2 regions of the Propionispora vibrioides genome follow, and region 2 is predicted to be linked to the other one. Evidence: riboswitches for the same ligand, from Rfam matches in the RefSeq annotation. Region 2 holds a riboswitch; the other holds the start of a gene.
The links. Region 2 has a riboswitch for fluoride ahead of BMW43_RS08845 (MIP/aquaporin family protein). Riboswitches for the same ligand answer to the same signal wherever they lie in the genome.
Positions count from the first base shown of each region.

Region 1: linked by a shared signal. The riboswitch ahead of BMW43_RS12560 (MFS transporter) and the one ahead of BMW43_RS08845 (MIP/aquaporin family protein) in region 2 are both predicted to bind fluoride.

Region 1 covers NZ_FODY01000015.1:43,793-49,372, reverse strand. Annotated here, with positions in the region: gene BMW43_RS21365 (LamG-like jellyroll fold domain-containing protein) at 1-329, shown strand, start outside; gene BMW43_RS12570 (hypothetical protein) at 826-1,122, shown strand; gene BMW43_RS12565 (C1 family peptidase) at 1,513-2,259, shown strand; fluoride riboswitch at 2,571-2,644, shown strand; gene BMW43_RS12560 (MFS transporter) at 2,885-4,048, shown strand; fluoride riboswitch at 4,323-4,391, shown strand; gene BMW43_RS12555 (iron-sulfur cluster assembly scaffold protein) at 4,442-5,134, shown strand; gene BMW43_RS12550 (GGGtGRT protein) at 5,153-5,580, shown strand, end outside.
Region 2 covers NZ_FODY01000008.1:127,237-132,816, forward strand. Annotated here, with positions in the region: gene BMW43_RS08830 (HAD family hydrolase) at 1-249, opposite strand, end outside; gene BMW43_RS08835 (DUF190 domain-containing protein) at 588-938, opposite strand; gene BMW43_RS08840 (hypothetical protein) at 980-1,204, opposite strand; fluoride riboswitch at 1,492-1,561, opposite strand; fluoride riboswitch at 1,731-1,793, opposite strand; gene BMW43_RS08845 (MIP/aquaporin family protein) at 1,898-2,728, opposite strand; fluoride riboswitch at 2,982-3,042, opposite strand; fluoride riboswitch at 3,157-3,217, opposite strand; gene BMW43_RS08850 (hypothetical protein) at 3,318-4,109, opposite strand; gene BMW43_RS08855 (dynamin family protein) at 4,106-5,580, opposite strand, start outside.

The DNA of each region.
Region 1 (5,580 bases), on a different contig from region 2:
CCAACGTAACAAATGGCACGACCTATTATTATGTGGTTGCCGCTGTAAATGGGGATGGCGAAGGTGTAATTTCTAATGAGGCTTCGGCTACCCCCCAGGCGGCACCTGTAGAAGAGGGCCAGGGCCTGCTCAGGGTTACGATGATTGATTCCAGTGAACGGGAGTATAAGTTGCCTATGAGAGAGATTAACGGGTTTATAGAGTGGCTGAACTCGCATAGTAACAGTGATACTTTTAGTTATCAGCTTACAACGGCATTTGGCAGTAAGGAATATTTATTGTTTGACAAAATCATCAGCTTTGAAGTGATTTCACTGCCGGCAGAATAACATTAATCCCTTCATTCTGGTTGATCGCCAGGGTGAAGGGATTCTTTGTTTTGTGGCTATAATTCTGACTGCTGCATAAACTAACTTATCATAACATTATTACGAAGGCGGTGCGGCGGGTGCTTACCTTAATTTATTTTATGATATTTTGCGGCGTTATGACGATAGGGATATTATCCTATAAGTTTTTTAAGTTGCCGTGAAAACACCTCTAACTTCGGTTAGAGGTGTTTTATTATAGACTTTAGTCGGTTGAGTGAGCGAAACAAAAACCATCCGGTCAGGTGCAAATAAAAGTTATATAAAGCCAGCGTCTTAAGCTGCCGCCTAGTAACAGAGGCTTATAACTTCAGTGTAAACCACCAATTTGACGGGTGGTTTTGATTATTTTGTGGTTAATTTTCGTCTGTCTGATTTTTTAAAATGAGTTTTTTGTAACAAAATTGTAATATTTAACTGGTATTATTTTCTTAAGAAAAATATGGGAGTGATTGAAATGAATGACATTGTAAGAAAGACTATTATTTATTCGTTGGCCGGTATCATGCAAATCGGCTTAGGTATTGCGGTAACCGAGGCATCGCCGGTGCCTGCCGGCAATTGGCAGCAGCAGACCATTCGGATGGACCAACCGCAGAATCAGCAGGGGGACCATGATAAGCGATTGCGTGAAGAGAAGCAACGGCATGAAAACGAAATGAAGAGACGTCCCAATGAAGGCGAAAAAGAATGGCACGAAAGACAGGAACGGGAAAACCAACGTCATGAACAGACGTTAAGGGAGATGCAGTAAGTGCAGACTTCTTAGACCGGAGGAAGTTTTATGGGAAGAAAGATTGAGGTTTTCACAATAGGATTAATCCTAGGGTCTATACTTGGGGTTATTATTAGTATCTGTTTCTTCTTATGGCCAACAAGCCGTCAGATACTCCTTAGCAATGGATGATGGTAATCAGCATTTGATAGTTTATCTTCAAGGGAGAATAGGTTAGAATTCTTCTATTTTGGTGATAGCCAGAGTAAGGAGATTTTAACTTTGCCTGGTGGGATTAGCTGTTGAACTATTGTAGATAGAACCCGCAACAAAAGGAAAACCGTAGAGAATTAAGGTCGCATATACTGTAATAGACCGAAAGAGAAGCTTGTCAAATGATAAATCAAAAGGGAAAGGCGGTCGAAACCAATGCCTAAGTATTTATTAAAGAAAGATTCTCCGGATTTACGGGATTATATTTTTTATTCATCAAAATATAAACTCATTGAGCATTTACCTGCTAAAATTGATTTGCGGTCTAATTGCAGTCCTGTTGTTGATCAGGGAGAATTGGGCTCCTGTACGGCGAATGCCATTGCTTCCGGTTTGCGGGAATATTGGGAATTGAAAAGTACCCAGTCTTTAATCACACTGTCAAGGTTGTTCCTATATTATAAAGAACGAGAGTTAGAAGGCCAGGTTAATGAGGACTCAGGTGCCGAAATCAGGGATGGTATGAAAGTTTTAAGCCAAATCGGTGTATGTCCTGAGACCGACTGGCCTTATGATATAGCAACCTTTAAGAATGCGCCGACAGATAAACAAACAACCGATGCCGCTATATACAAAGTCAATGAATATCACCGTATTATTTTATTCTCCCAGATAAAAGCAGCGCTTGCCGAAGAATTGCCGGTAGTGATAGGGATTAAGGTATATGATTCCTTTGAAAGTGATGAGGTAGCTCAGACTGGGTTGGTTCCTATGCCGAATCCGGGCAAAGAACAATATCTGGGTGGTCATGCTGTACTTATTGTGGGATACGATGATAGTAGTAAAGTGTTTATCGTCCGCAATAGCTGGGGCACATCCTGGGGAGATAAAGGGTACTGTTATTTGCCTTATCAATATTATACGCAAGGATATATCAGTGATTGCTGGACAAGCAAAGGTTAATAACGGCACAATCCTATAGCAATGTAAATTCCTCCGTTCTGGTTAAGCGTCAGGGGAGGGATTTACTTTTTACTGGGAGTCGGTTTTGATCAGACTATTTTGTAACGTAACCTATGCTTTGCCTACTTTAAGCAAAGTCATACCATACAAATAAAAATAGTCGCGATCCAATCATGGTCGCGACTATTTTTTTGTGGTTAACGCGTTAAGCTGTTGCTAGAGTTTGTGCAGGAATAGGCACCGGATGTGTTCAGCAGGCATACGCATAGGGAATCTCCCCAGTTGTGCTGAGCTGATACAACTGCTATACTAATCATAAAAGGGATGAAGTTCCCCTGCGGAATAATCCGGAATGCTGAAATCAGCTGATGACTTCTACTGTTGTAGGAATTGTCGGTTGTTTTTTTTATTTTCCTTTTTAAGTGTCTAATTGAAAAGATGCTTGTCATGAGTTTCTGCAGCGTAGCGCTTTTTTCAATAAGCAGATGTGTTAGGGATAAAAAGGAGCTGAAAAATGGAGTGCTTTTCGGGATTTGAATTTGTCCCCCAGCATGGTGAGAATTGTTGTTCCCGACAGCTAAGCCGGCAAATCAGTGACAACAGAATGACGAGAGGAGTGGTGAATGTGTTCGAACAAGAGTTGGATAAATCCAAAGCGCTAAAGTTTGTTTTGCTGATGGGAATTGTTAGCTTGTTTGCCGACATGACTCACGAAGGTGCCCGCAGCATTACGGGGCCTTTCCTGAGCAGCCTGGGAGCCAGCGCAGCAAATGTTGGCATCATTGCCGGTTTAGGAGAATTTGTCGGGTATGGCGTTCGGCTTTTTTCTGGTAAATTGAGTGATAAGACAGGGCAATACTGGCTGATTACCATATGGGGCTATATCATCAATCTGGTGGCAGTACCACTGCTTGCTTTGGCTGATAACTGGATGGCTGCAGCCGTATTAATGGTTTTGGAACGGATGGGCCGGGCCATTCGCAATCCAGCGCGTGATGTCATGCTATCCAACGTAGCAAAGCATATTGGCCGTGGTTGGGCTTTTGGCATGCACGAAGCGCTGGATCAAGTTGGTGCGATGACCGGTCCGCTGCTCGTTGCAGGCATTATGTACTTACGGGGTGATTACCGGCTGAGCTTTGCCTGGCTGGCGTTTCCGATGCTACTTTGCTTGCTGACGTTGGCCTATGCCCGGCTTACCTATCCCAAGCCCTATGTAGTTTTCGAACAAAGGGATGAATCTTCGCAAAAGCTATCCGCTAAGTTTTGGCTCTATCTCGCCGCCACTTCGCTGGTTGCTGTTGGTTATACTGATTTTCCTTTGGTTGCATATCATTTCGGGGTGACCTCTTCTGTGCCGGCTGTGGGCATTCCTATTTTTTATTCGGTGTCAATGGGGGTAGCCGCTCTGTCGGCTCTGATTTTCGGACGCTATTTCGACCGGAATGGGTTGAGCGTTCTTGCTTTTGCAACAGTATTGTCGGCTTTCTTTGCTCCTTGCGTATTTGGTGTCAATATTTATTTGGCCTTTGCCGGCATGATTTTCTGGGGAATTGGTATGGGAGCCCATGAGTCCATCATGCGTGCCGCCATAGCGGAAATGGTACCGATGGATCACCGCGGCTTTGCTTACGGCCTTTTCAATAGCATTTATGGCTTTGCCTGGTTTTTAGGCAGTGCGGGCATGGGGTATTTGTACGACCTGTCGGTGGGGATGTTGATTGTTTTTTCTGTTGCCGTTCAGCTAGTGTCTGTACCCTTGTTTATTATCGTAGGGAAAATGCGCTAACCGTTATGGTTAAGTCCGGATAAAGTCTCCTATTTGAAAAAACGGCTTGAAGACGGTTTTATGAACCTGGAGTCGCGGCAACTAAAAGGATTTTTCTTGCAGCAAAAGACTGTGGCGCCATAGCGGTCGGAGGTGCCCTTCCAGGCTATAATGCCTTTTATTTCGGTTGAAGTCTATCTTTAGATAATCGCTTGTACAAAAATAACTTGTGCGAAAGAAAAGATTGGAATTGACGTTTCTGCTAGATTAACAGTATAATTTTTACGTAACTAATACATAGTTTGGCGATGGAGTTCGCCATGAACTGCGCAGTTTCGAGTGCGCCGATGACTCCTACCTCTACGGTAGGAGTCTATTTTTATGGCCGAGGCTTAGCATGAAAGGAGAAGAGAGATGAAGTATTCAACAGAAGTCGAAGAAATGACCTGTGTAGCCAAAGGCGTCAATCATGGGGCGGCGCCGATCCCGCAAGAGGGTAAATGGGTAAAGGCCCGGGAGGTCAAGGATATTTGCGGTCTGACTCATGGTGTAGGTTGGTGTGCGCCGCAGCAGGGTGCCTGTAAGCTGACGCTTAACGTGAAAGAAGGTGTCATTGAGGAAGCGCTGGTCGAAACGATTGGCTGTTCCGGCATGACTCATTCGGCAGCAATGGCTTCGGAAATCCTGCCAGGCAAAACCATCCTGGAGGCGCTTAATACCGACCTTGTTTGCGACGCAATCAATACTGCTATGCGTGAACTTTTCCTGCAAATTGTTTATGGCCGCAGTCAGACTGCATTTTCCGAAGGCGGTTTGCCGATTGGCGCCGGACTGGAGGACCTTGGTAAAGGGCTGCGCAGTCAGACGGGTACCATGTATGGCACGTTGGCCAAAGGCCCGCGTTATATGGAGTTGGCGGAGGGGTATGTTACTTCGCTGGCGCTGGATGCTGACAACGAAATTATTGGCTATCGTTTTGTCCATTTAGGAAAAATGATGGAAATGATCAAGAAAGGCACCGACGCAAACGAAGCGTTGAAAAAGGCAACCGGTCAATATGGACGCTACGACGAAGGGGTCAAACACATCGACCCCCGGCATGAATAAGCGAGGGGGTAGACAAGGATGGCAAAATTTGAAGGATATGAACGGCGAATCGCCAAAATAGAAGCTTTCTTACAAGAACAGGGAATTGAGTCGTTGGAAGCGGCGAAAGAAATGTGTGAGCAAAAAGGGATGGATGTGCCCGGTATGGTCAGGGGAATTCAGCCAATTTGCTTTGAAAATGCCTGTTGGGCCTATACCTTGGGGGCTGCGGTCGCGCTGAAACGGGGCTGTACCAAGGCTGCCGATGCGGCAGAGGCAATCGGTGAAGGGCTTCAGGCGTTTTGTATTCCCGGCTCGGTAGCCGACGGCCGCAAGGTTGGACTGGGGCATGGCAATCTGGCCGCTATGCTGCTGCGGGAAGAAACGAAATGCTTTGCCTTTCTGGCCGGTCATGAATCGTTTGCCGCTGCTGAAGGGGCGATCGGCATTGCTAAATCGGCCAATAA
Region 2 (5,580 bases):
TTTTTCTGTACCATCTTGTCCCGGCTCCAATATAATAAGTTCCACTCCCGGCAAGTCTGCCAGCGCCTGGCGCGCCAAGCCAAACGTATCTGCCGTTATTACGGATACCTGGATCGTGGCTGACAGCTCAACCAGTAAGCGACGCACGTCCTCACTTATTCTTCCTTCCTCTGCCAATGTCCCATTAAAATCAAATACCGCATGGCGGAATTCATACTGTCTGCCATTAGGCAACTGTACAGAAATCACTTTCTCCACTCTCCCTCGTATAGCATGTAATCTTTCATTGGTAGACAGTTTGGCGACACCTGTTCTCAGCCATGCAGCTAGGGAATCACTGATTTATTCACACTGCACATCCTGACGGATCTTTTTCCGTCTGGCTGTGTCAGCAAAACCTTGAAATAGGGACCGCTATTCCTGCGGTTTTACTTCCTTACCAGCCGAAAAAATCTCTCGCCAGGCCGGCAGGTTTATTAAATCAGCGGTTCCCTAGAAATCCGTCCACGATACTGAGCCGCTACGCTACCATGTCACGCAGGTCCTCTTCTCAAAAGGCTGCAACCCAACACAAACAATTAACTCCGCTACTGCTCCTTGGAGAACTGGCGGCCATATTTGATAACCTCCGCATCATCAATCATAACCATTCCTTCTTCCAACGCATCATCCAAAAAGGGCAGCAGCTTGGCAATATACTCCTCACTGTCGATAATCTCAATCAAAACAGGCAAATCACTGGATAAATCCAGGAGGGTAGCTGTATGAATCCGGCTATTCGCCCCATAGCCCATCACTCCCCGCAATACGGTTGCTCCCGCCATGTCCAGCTCTTTTGCCTTTTCCACAAGCGAATTATACAAATTCCGCCGTTTCCGGTGATCATCCTCACCAATATAAACTCGCAAGCGCTTAGCCTTACTTGCAATTTTAGGCACCAAGATTCCTCCTCCCAATTTGACCTCATATCCTACTCGCATTACAGTTTCGCCGGAAGCCCTACCATATAAGCCAGCGCAACAGCCGCACGGACAACCAAATGCAGCAGGGTAGCGCCGGCGGCCAGCACCACGGCCAGCCTCGCCCGGTCTTGCCAAATACCGGGCCGTTTCTTCCCGACCTTCTCCATCAGCCATAGCCCCAAAAATATTGATATGGCAAAGAAAATAAGATTAAACAGATATTCCAGCTCAAGCTGCAACATGCTACTTACTCCTCCAATCCACTCCACAGCCTCCGTCAGCCACCATAACAAAGTCTCGCCTAGCATCCATTTACTCCGAGACACGCGCTTAACTGCAGGGTGTTATCGCCGATTCCGGCAAGGGCAAAACCTCCATGCCGCCGCAAAGCTCATTCACTTGAACAAATCTTTGACAACGAGGCTCATAACTTCCACTACGCAATGACGGAAAAACTTTATCTCCTCTGCAATTGCCTCCTTCCCGGCCCAGGACCGGTAATAAGCTTACCGGCCCTGGCCATAGTAATAGTAAAGTAGGAGTTATCACCGCATTACTTTCACTGCGGGGTTATGGCGAACTCCATCGCCGTCCTCTGGCTGAGACTACGGGAACAAAAACAAATTGGCAGCTATTCCTGAGCGAACCGATTGGGCTACAAAGCTTGCCAGGCTCAAGCTACCTATTTCCTGGGCACTTTTCCTGCCTCCCTGGACAAGATTTATTGTCACTATCAAGCGCAAGGCAAAAAAATAGACTCCTACCACTTAAGTGGTAGGAGTCATTAGCGTCTGCAAAAAGGGTAAGGCGAACTCCATCGCCGCTGTTAATTGAATTATGGACCTATTATACCAGGCTGCCTGAACCATCGTCAATATAAACCTGCCGCAGGTATACGAAAGGTGACGGGTACGCAGTAACTATCCTCTTTAAATTTAGTTGACTTCAGCCTTCTTCATAATGCCTGCCGCTTTAACACGATCCGGGTTTCCCGGCATAAACGGCTGCAAAAGAAAGTTATAGATAGCTCCGGCCAGAATACCGCCAATCACGGGAGCAATCAACGGCACCCACCAATAACCCTGGATACCGGGAAACGCGTTTTGTCCCCAACCCATTAACCAGCAAAACAGTCTCGGTCCCAAATCACGGGCAGGATTAATGGCCCAGGCTTCTAACTGCCCGCCAAAACCACCGACTAATGCCACCAACAGGCCGACCATCAGGGGAGCCGTGTTGGCACCGGGACTGTTTGTATTCCATTTGTCCGAAATAGCAAGAATGCCAATTACCAGGGCTGCCGTTAATATAATTTGGTCAATAAACGCATGTCCTGTTGTAATTCCCGCATTGGGACTGGTAAAAAAGACACCTGCCGTAGTAAGTCCCTGCGCCGCATCACGGGTAGTATTGTGCACAATATTATACGCATCAATGACGGGAGAATACAACTGATAGGTAATTGCCGCACCGATAAACGCCCCAATCACCTGGGCAATAATAAAACCAAATACTTTTTTCCAGGGGAACCCGCCATATATGGCAAAGGCAATAGTCACCGCCGGATTTAAATGCGCGCCCGATATGGCTCCGACAAGATAAACGGCAAAGGTTACGGCTAATCCCCATAAGACACATATACCCCAATAGTCCCCACTAAACGATCCGTACAAAATCGCCATGGCAGCGACCCCGGTACCGCCCATGATCAAAAAAGCAGTCCCTATCACTTCAGCTAAATATTCTCCCCAAACAGAATCACGCATGCTGTCTCCTCCTTCTATTGATTAAAAATATGATTTCTTACTATCACCCACTAATCCATGTAAAACCAGCTAAAGCACCACCCCCTCAGTCTGTTGCCTCTTACGGTTCACGGTTCCCTTTCCCCAGATTATCACCCCCTTTCTATAAAGCACTGCCCTTCGCTCCGCCGCCATTCCCTTGCGACTTCACCGTCGCCGGCAATAAAAACAGACGGTACACGCTTTTTTTAAGACAAAAGATAGACCCCTACCGCATATGGTAGGAGTCATTATTCCTGATCGGATTTATGGCGAACTCCATCGCCTCTTCTTATATTTAAATGCTCTGGCTTGACCGCTGCAAGGCTCCCCTCTCCCTATACGGATTCTGTAACGTACAATAAATAGACGGTACACGCTTTTTAAGACAAAAAAACAGACTCCTACCGCATATGGTAGGAGTCATTATCCTCGGTTGGATTTATGGCGAACTCCATCGCCTTTTCCTATACCTATTATATATTCATTGTACAATAGTCAAACAATTCAGTCAATACTCTATTGAACCTGCTTTATTAAACCTGTAACCCGAATACGGGAGCACATCTTGCTAATATAACTCCTCCACTGCCATACGAACCGCCCAGTCACCGCTTTCCCATAGTTCGGCCAGGCGTAGCAGCACTTTTTCCCGTCCAGCGCCGGAGTCTCTCGCCAGACAGATGGAGCAGGCGGTCAAGGCAACCTGGATATCAGCATCCAGCACCAGTTCCCACACCGTTTGGGGTACTGCTTGGCGCGGGTATAGCTCATCAAACAGATTCAGCGCACTGCGCCGGAGCCGAAGGCTGGATTCGAGTTCCACGTCCGCCAAAGGCACTGTCCGAACGGCCAAAGACAGCAAACAGGAACAAGCGGCCGGCCCCAGCTTGCGAAAAGCCGTTTCCGCCGCCGACCGGCAAAAGTCCTCAGCCAGGGCGGCAGCCAAAACAGGCAGGGCGTCCATTCGGCGGTACTCACCCAAAGCAGCCACAATACCCGGCAGCAGCTTGCGTTTTGCCACCGCCAACAATAGCAAAAAGGTCGCATCGTCCGGCCAGCGAGTCAACGCACGGGCAACAAAACTCAACACGGCATCCTCACCGGCCTGTTCCACAGGATCAGCGAAACTTCGCGGAGCGGTTAAAAATTCAAGCAGTACTGCTTTGGCCCCCAGCTTGGCCAAAGCCTCTACAGCCTGACAGCGCGGTTGAAATAGGCCGCAGGGCTCACGGCTGAACAAAAATTCACGGAGCGGCCCCACAGCCGCTTGTCCACAGTCGATCAGCTCGGCTATCGCCTCATCCCCTTCGCGCAAGGCCCGCAATTTGCCAAGGGCAGCTTGGATACGTGGTCCGCTCATAGGATTCCGTCCTCCGGCCAGGGAATACACACATACCGTTCACCGACAAGATGGATGACAGCCTGCCGGTAAGCCTCCTCCTCATCACGGTTCTGCAGCTCCCGGCGGACCGCTTCATGTTTCAAGGCATAGCTGCGCATATCTTCCGCCGCCTCCTCAAACCGCTGCGCCCCATGGTCAATCAGAAACTGCTGATCATCTGCGTCAACAGCCGCCACCAGCAAACTAAGATGGCGAAGACAAACGCCCTGGGAACGTCGATACCAGCGCCGCCCGGCAGCTTCGCCAAGCCAGACGGCAAGCTGCCCGATATAGTCCGCCTCGGCTTGACGGAGCAGCCGGCAAACCCGGCAATTCCGGGAATCATGCACCAGTTGCCGCAGCTTCTCCTCCCTGGCCGGCCCGTCGCTGATCCGGTGCAAACGGCGGGCGGCCTCTTCAGCCAGCCGCGCATAACCGACAGAAGCGCCGTGGGCCGAAGCTAAGGCGAGCAGTTGCCAGGTATGGAGCGGGCAAAAGCCCAGTTCCGCGGCAAAACCGGCCTGGTCCTGTTCCTGCATGCTGATCTGGTACTGCCAGCGGCGGAAAAATTCCCGCCCATAGTTCTCCAAATGCCGGCATACCGGGCAGCCCTTGCTCCCCAACTCGGGCAAGTGCTTTGCCGGGGCAGTTGCCGGCACGGTGAAGGCAGCCGGATTTACTGCCTCGGCGGGTAACGGTATCCCTGGCAGAAAGTCGCCGTCTAACAACGCTGCCGGCTGATTTTCCTGCATCCGTTTAGCCAAAGCCGCCAGTTTTGCCTGTACAGCCATGATCAGGGGCACAGCAGAGCCATCGCGCCGAGTCGTACCGGCTGATTTTTCCCCGCCATTGCCACTGTCCTCCTGTCCGGTGGCTTCCTGGCAGAAATTCTGTTCCATCGCTGCGTCTCCTATTTGCAGCGCCTTATGCAGTACTGCAGCCAGAAAGGCCTGCGACTTTTCCTCCGCCAGAAAAGCAGCCAACGTTTCTTCCAGCGCTTTCATGCCGCTTTGTTCATAACCGGCCGGGTCACCGGCCAATCGGGCAGCAAGTCCCTGCCGGGCGGAAACGGGAAAGACCTTTATCGCAGCGCCTCCGGTTTGTTGGCGGATGGTATCGGTCACAAACGTTAGTACCGCCTCCTGTTCGGCAGGACTCACAAGATCCAGCTTATTCACAACAAAGAAAATCCGGTTCACATATTCCCGGATTTCCCGGAGAAAGGCCAGTTCCAGACTGGTCAGCGGCGTATCCACACTAATGACAAACAATACGGCGTCACATTCGGGTAAGAAGCCATAGGTGGTTGCCGTATTAGCCGTAACGACCGAGCCGACACCCGGTGTGTCGACGAATTCAACGCCGCGCCGCAAAAAGGGAACAGGCAATTCGACCGTGGCGGTCTTTACTTTTTTTTGATTGGACGGATTACCTTTTTCGGTAACATAGT